Regions from separate parts of the Pseudomonas sp. Lz4W genome, predicted to be linked through region 2. Evidence: predicted binding sites of a transcription regulator. Region 2 holds the regulator's gene; the other holds the start of a gene.
The links. The regulator FliA, encoded in region 2, starts transcription of late flagellar genes. The targets are predictions, from matches to a motif close to CTAAAGTTTNNNNNNNNNNNGCCGNTAA.

Region 1: a site for FliA is predicted at 1,870-1,897, ahead of flgM (flagellar biosynthesis anti-sigma factor FlgM). Genes of this name have one in related genera too.

What each region holds. Positions count from the first base shown of each region.
Region 1 covers NZ_CP017432.1:3,657,790-3,661,197, forward strand. Annotated here, with positions in the region: gene B195_RS16705 (chemotaxis protein CheV) at 1-953, opposite strand, end outside; gene flgA (flagellar basal body P-ring formation chaperone FlgA) at 1,114-1,782, shown strand; gene flgM (flagellar biosynthesis anti-sigma factor FlgM) at 1,934-2,260, shown strand; gene B195_RS16720 (flagella synthesis protein FlgN) at 2,320-2,787, shown strand; gene B195_RS16725 (flagellar brake protein) at 2,880-3,408, shown strand, end outside.
Region 2 covers NZ_CP017432.1:3,305,378-3,308,785, forward strand. Annotated here, with positions in the region: gene B195_RS15040 (protein phosphatase CheZ) at 60-848, opposite strand; gene B195_RS15045 (chemotaxis response regulator CheY) at 869-1,240, opposite strand; gene fliA (RNA polymerase sigma factor FliA) at 1,448-2,191, opposite strand; gene fleN (flagellar synthesis regulator FleN) at 2,188-3,018, opposite strand; gene flhF (flagellar biosynthesis protein FlhF) at 3,138-3,408, opposite strand, start outside.

The DNA.
Region 1 (3,408 bases), 350 kb from region 2:
TTGACCGCCAGGGATGAACCCTGGCTATGGTCTGCTGCTTTGATCCGGTCTACTACCCGGGATGCCAGGTCATCGGGGCGAAACTTGGCCAGGAAGTCATCGGCACCGACTTTCTTGACCATCGCCTGATTAAATACACCGGACAATGAAGTATGCAGAATGATGTGCAAATTTTTCATGCGTGGATCGTTACGAATCTCGGCGGTCAGGGTATAGCCGTCCATTTCCGGCATCTCGATATCCGAAATCATCATCAGAAGCTCTTCGGCCGGGTCCTTGCCCTCACCCGCCATGTTGCGCAGGTAGTCCAGCGCCTGACGGCCGTCGTTCAGCGATATCACCTCGACCCCGACCGTTTGCAGGCAACGGGCAACCTGTTTGCGCGCCACCGACGAATCATCGACCGTCAGCACCCGCAAAGACAGCGCTCTGGCTTGGGTTTCGACATCTACCACCCCCTGGGAAATGGTTTCCGGCGAAGGCGAAACTTCAGCCAGAACCTTTTCCACATCGATGATTTCCACCAGTTGCTCGTCCAGTCGCGTCACAGCCGTCAAGTAATGGTCGCGACCGGCACCCTTGGGTGGCGGATGAATGTCTTCCCAGTTCATGTTGACGATACGCTCGACCGAACGAACCAAAAAGCCCTGGGTCTTGGTGTTGTACTCGGTGATGATGACAAACGGGCTGCTTTGATCTTGCAGGGGACCCGACCCGGTGGCCATTGCCAGATCGAGAATCGGGATGGTCGCCCCGCGAATATTCGCCACTCCACATACCACTGGATGGGATTTGGGGATCATTGTCAGCTTGGGGCATTGCAGCACTTCCCTGACTTTGAACACGTTGATCCCGTACAGCTGTGGCCCGTCCAGACGAAACAACAACAGTTCAAGGCGGTTTTGCCCTACCAGTTGAGTGCGCTGGTTAACCGCATCCATCACCCCGGCCATACTCAGCTCCTGTTAAAACTTTAAGTTACGACACACATTGCCCGGCAAACGGCACGGGCTTTGCTATTTATCTGCCATGAACGCTAAAACGACAAAATCCTGCCACGTGCCGCGCTGCTGTTTCAGCCTGCTTGCGGCCTTGTGCCTGACGGTTATCGGCATGCCGTCCCACGCCGATGAATTCACATCGCCTGATCAGCTTATCGGCGTGACCCAGGGCTTTCTTGAATTTACCGTCGAAGACTACCTTGCCACTGGTCAGATCGAGGGCCGCTATCAAATCCAGGTCAACAACCTCGACCCCCGGCTGCGCCTGGCCTGGTGTGACAAGGAATTGACAGCCAGCCTCGAGAGCCCGGCCCAACCCATGGGCCGCGTCATTGTGCGCGTACGCTGTGAAGGGCTCTCACCCTGGACCATCTTTGTTCCGGCACAGGTCAAACTGTTCCGCGATGTCGTCACCGTGACCCACCCCCTGCAGCGCGGCATGGTCATCGACTACGCCGATGTCACCCTGCGCGAGCGCGATATCAGCCTGATCAAACAGGGCTACCTGACCGCGACCGAGCTGGCAGTGGGGCAAAAGCTGCTGCGGCCCATGGTCACTGATCAGGTGCTGACCCTCACCCATCTGGAGCAGGCTGCGGCCGTGCGTAAAGGCGATCACGTGGTGATCAGCGCACGTAGCGGCACATTAAGTGTCAAGATGCCCGGCGAGGCCCTGTCTGATGGTGGCCTCAGCGAACAGATCCGGGTTAAGAACCTGAACTCCAAGCGCGTCATCCGGGCACGGATTACCGCACCGGGCCAGGTTGAAGTAGCACTCTAGGAAAATTGGCATCAGTTTCGCGACTTTCCTACACTGTGCCTTGACGCAGGTCAGTACCGACAAGCAGTCAGCCATGATTAATCGCGCCTAAAGTTTTCCCGGATTTGGCCGAAAACATGGCAAGCGTCCAAATACCCAGAGGTTTTTCGTCATGGTCATCGACTTTAGCCGTCTCAACAGTGCCCCGCCCTTAAGCGGCAGTACCCGCAGCAATGCCAACCAGGAAGCGGGTAGCGCCACGCAAGCGGCCCCTGCAAAAAAACCTGAACAAACCAGTGTCAGCGCCCCAAGCGGTGAATCTGTGCACCTCAGTCAAGAAGCTCAACAGTTGCAGAAAATCAGTGACTCGTTGCGTGACCAACCGGTGGTCGATAAAAATCGGGTTGCCGAATTGAAGCAAGCCATTGCCGATGGCAGTTATAAAGTCGACAGCAATCGGGTTGCCGGCAAACTGCTGAATATAGAAGCTGAGCGCTAGGCCCACGGCCAGTGCCAGGCTTTTGGACGCTTAACACCCATGAGCCCGACATGCACAACATCCACGATGAAAATTTGCTGCAACTGATCAATGACGATCTGGCACCGGCCGAGCAACTGCTCGGCCTGTTGCAGGACGAGTCCATTGCCCTCAAAAGCCGCGACATGCGGGTGCTGGAAAATATTCTGGCGCGTAAACAGTCGCTGATCATCCTGCTTGAACAGCATGGCCGCCGACGCAGCGAGATACTGGCAAGCCTGGGCTTGACCACCAACCGCCGCGGCCTCGAAAGCCTTGCCAGCCACTCCAGCGTGGGCGAGCAATTGCTGACACAGAGCGATCTGCTGAACCAGTTGCTGGCCCGGTGCCAGGCAGCCAACCTGCTAAACGGCCAATCGATCCAGACGCAACAGGCGATCACCGCCAATCAGTTGCGCATCCTGCACGGCGGCGAAGCGCCTTCGCTGTATGACGCCCGCGGCTCGACCTCAATGCTGGATAAACCCCGCGCTTACAGCCAGGCCTGAACCTGCACGGTCACGCTATCTAGACACGCAACACAATGGCAAAATGCCACCCCCCTGCGTGTTGCTGTTTATTGTCCGGAGACCGCTGAACCGTGTTCGATTCCCAAGATGCTCCGCAGCCACCCAAGGTGCTTTCCACACCTTTGGAAGTGGCCTCCAGCCTGCGCATGCTGCAAGAGAGCCATGACCCGCTGATTATTACGTTCCAGGACCGCATCCAGCGCTTCCAGAGCTATGTGGTCGAAGTGGATCGTGAGGGCAACTCCATGGCCCTGGACGAAATGATCCCCCGTGACGGCGAGCGTTTTCTTCAGGACGGCGTACCGTTTCGAGTTGAAGGTTTCCATGAAGGCGTACGCATCGCCTGGGAATGCACCAGCCGCCTGACCATTGACGACGCCCATGACCACCGCTGCTACCGCACCGCCCTGCCGGGCGAAGTGCTGTACCACCAGCGGCGCAACGCATTTCGCGCGGCGCTCAAACTGGCCAATCTGGTGAATGTCGATGTGGCGGGCGAAAAGCTCAAGGCGCCGCTCAAGGGCAAGCTGCTTGATGTATCGGCCACGGGCTGCAAATTGCGCTTCGAAGGCAATATCGGCGAGAGCATGCAGCTGGGCC
Region 2 (3,408 bases):
TTGAAGTAGGACCTTTCGACGCCGGGACGGGTAACCCTTACCGCGCGCCTACTCAGTACCTAGAAACCTAAACTGGAAAGCAAATCGTCTACATCATCCTGGCCGGACACGACATCATCACGTTTATCGGCATGAATCTGCGGACCTTCACCCTTAGTCAGGTTTTTTTGCGAATTATTTTCTGCGAGCAGTGCCGCACGGTCGTGTTCGATCCCGGCAAAGCGATCGACCTGACTGGCCATCAGCACCAGCTTGAGCAAATTGCTTTCCACATCGGTCACCAACTGGGTGACACGCTTGATCACCTGACCGGTGAGGTCCTGGTAATCCTGGGCGAGCAATATGTCAGTGAGGTTGGCGGACACCACATGGTTGTCGGCTTCGCTGCGCGTCAAAAAACTGTCAACCCGCCGCGCCAGTTCGCGAAACTCCTCGGCGCCTACTTCGCGCCGCATAAAGCGGCCCCAGTCTGCGCTCAGGGCTTTAGCCTCGCTGCCCAGGCCATTGACCAGCGGCGTGCTGTTTTCTACCAGATCCATGGTTCGATTCGCCGCAGCTTCCGTGAGCTTCACAACATAAGCCAAACGCTCGGCTGCATCGGTGATCTGCGACACTTCTTCAGCGCGCGGCATGTTCGGATCGATGTGAAAGTTGACAATCGAGCTGTGCAACTCACGGGTCAGCTTGCCGACTTCCTGGTACAGGCCGCGATCGCGAGTCTGGTTCAGTTCATGAATCAGTTGCACGGCGTCGCCAAACTTGCCTTTCTCAAGGCTGTCGACCAATTCGCGGGCATGTTTTTTCAGGGTCGACTCAAACTCGCCCTGTGTCGCTTCTTGATGCTCCATAGCGCCCCCCGGGAAACCGTTCAACCGATGCGATCAAAGATTTTTTCGATCTTGTCTTTGAGTGCAAGGGCCGTGAACGGCTTGACCACATAGCCGTTGACCCCGGCCTGGGCCGCCTCGATGATTTGTTCGCGCTTGGCTTCAGCGGTCACCATCAGCACGGGCAGGTGCTTGAGTTTTTCGTCGGCACGCACATGGCGCAACAACTCGATACCGGTCATGCCCGGCATGTTCCAGTCCGTCACCAGAAAGTCGATGTGCCCCTGGTTGAGGATCGGCAACGCCGTGGTGCCGTCGTCCGCCTCCACCGTGTTGGTGAACCCGAGGTCACGCAACAGATTTTTAATGATCCGTCGCATCGTTGAGAAATCATCAACGATGAGGATCTTCATGTTCTTGTCCAATTCGACCTCCAAGCAGTCTTAAACGCGTTCAGTCTCTGGACGCGCCATTCAATCAATTCGATTTCGCACACGCCATAAATCAACTGTGGGAGCGGGCCTGACGCGATGCAGGCAACGCCGGTTAACTGATCCACCGCGTCGCGCCCATCGCGGGCAAGCCCGCTCCCACAATGAATCAGCGATTGCCCGCTGTTTTCAGTTCGCCCGCCACTGCCCCAGGCGTGCCCGCAGGCGGGCGGCGCACTGACTGTGCAGCTGGCTGACACGGGATTCGCTGACCCCCAGCACCTCGCCGATTTCCTTGAGGTTCAGTTCTTCGTCGTAATACAGCGCCAGGACCAGTCGCTCACGCTCCGGCAACAGGCTGATCGCGTCGGCCAGTGCTGTCTGGAAGCGTTCATCTTCCAGGTCCCGCGAGGGTTCCGGGTGAGCACTGGCACCATCCTCATGCAACCCTTCGTGCTCGCCGTCCTGCAACAGGTCGTCGAAACTGAACAGGCGGCTGCCCAGGGTGTCATTCAAAATGGCGTAATAATCATCAAGGCTTAACTGGAGTTCGGCCGCAACCTCGTGATCTTTAGCGTCACAACCGGTTTTTGCTTCAATTACCCGAATTGCGTCACTGACCATGCGGGTATTGCGGTGCACCGAGCGCGGCGCCCAGTCGCCCTTGCGCACTTCATCGAGCATCGCACCACGAATGCGGATACCGGCGTAGGTCTCGAAACTCGCGCCCTTGGTCGCGTCGTATTTGGTCGACACTTCGAGCAGGCCGATCATCCCGGCCTGGATCAGGTCGTCCACCTGCACGCTGGCGGGCAAACGCGCCAACAGGTGATAGGCGATACGCTTGACCAACGGTGCGTAGCGTTCGATCAGCTCATACTGGCTGTCACGCGACGCTTTGCTGTACATGCGATAGCCGCTGGCGGTCATCAGGGACGCCCTCCGCCTGCCTGTTGCACCAGGCGCTCGACAAAGAACTCCAGATGCCCCCGGGGATTGGCCGGCAGCGGCCAGGTGTCAACTTTCTGGGCGATGGCCTTGAACGCCAGGGAGCACTTGGAACGCGGAAATGCCTCGTACACGGCGCGCTGTTTTTGCACCGCCTTGCGCACACTCTCGTCGTAGGGAACGGCGCCCACGTATTGCAGGGCGACATCCAGAAAACGGTCGGTAACCTTGGTCAGTTTGGCGAACAGATTGCGCCCTTCCTGCGGGCTCTGGGCCATGTTGGCCAGCACCCGGAACCGGTTCATCCCGAAATCGCGGTTCAGCAGCTTGATCAGCGCGTAGGCATCGGTGATCGAAGTCGGTTCGTCACACACCACCAGCAGGACTTCCTGGGCGGCGCGCACAAAACTCACCACTGAGTCGCCGATCCCGGCTGCGGTATCGATCACCAGCACGTCGAGGTTATCGCCCAGGTCACTGAAGGCCTGGATCAAACCGGCATGCTGGGCCGGGCTCAGGTTGACCATGCTCTGGGTGCCCGACGCCGCCGGTACGATCCTGATCCCGCCAGGGCCCTGGAGCAGTACGTCGCGCAGCTCGCAACGACCCTCGACCACATCGGCCAGGGTGTACTTGGGGGTCAGCCCGAGCAGCACATCGACGTTTGCCAGGCCCAGGTCGGCATCCATCAACATGACGCGTCTGCCCATTTCGGCAAGCGCGATAGACAAGTTGACTGACACGTTAGTTTTACCGACGCCACCCTTGCCGCCGGTCACTGCGATCACCTGTACGGGATGCATGCTGCCCATGATCATTTTTTACCTTGTCTTTCTTAGACGCGGCTACAAAGGTTGGCTGCACGTGCCCCACTGGCACAACACCTTGCAGACCATCGATGTAGGTACATTGCTACGTAACCTTGAGTACCTCAGCCGACCTGTTTGGGAGGGCTTTGATAGATATCAGCGAACATGTCGGCCATGGCCTCTTCACTGGGTTCTTCCTGCATTTGCACACTCACGGCCCGGCTCACCAACTGGTGACGACGGGGCAAGTGAAGATCATCGGGGATCCGCGGACCATCCGTGAGGTAAGCCACCGGCAGCCCGTGCTGGATCGCCAGGCTCAGCACCTCCCCCAGACTCGCGGTTTCATCCAGCTTGGTCAGAATGCAACCGGCCAGCCCGCATCGTTTGTAA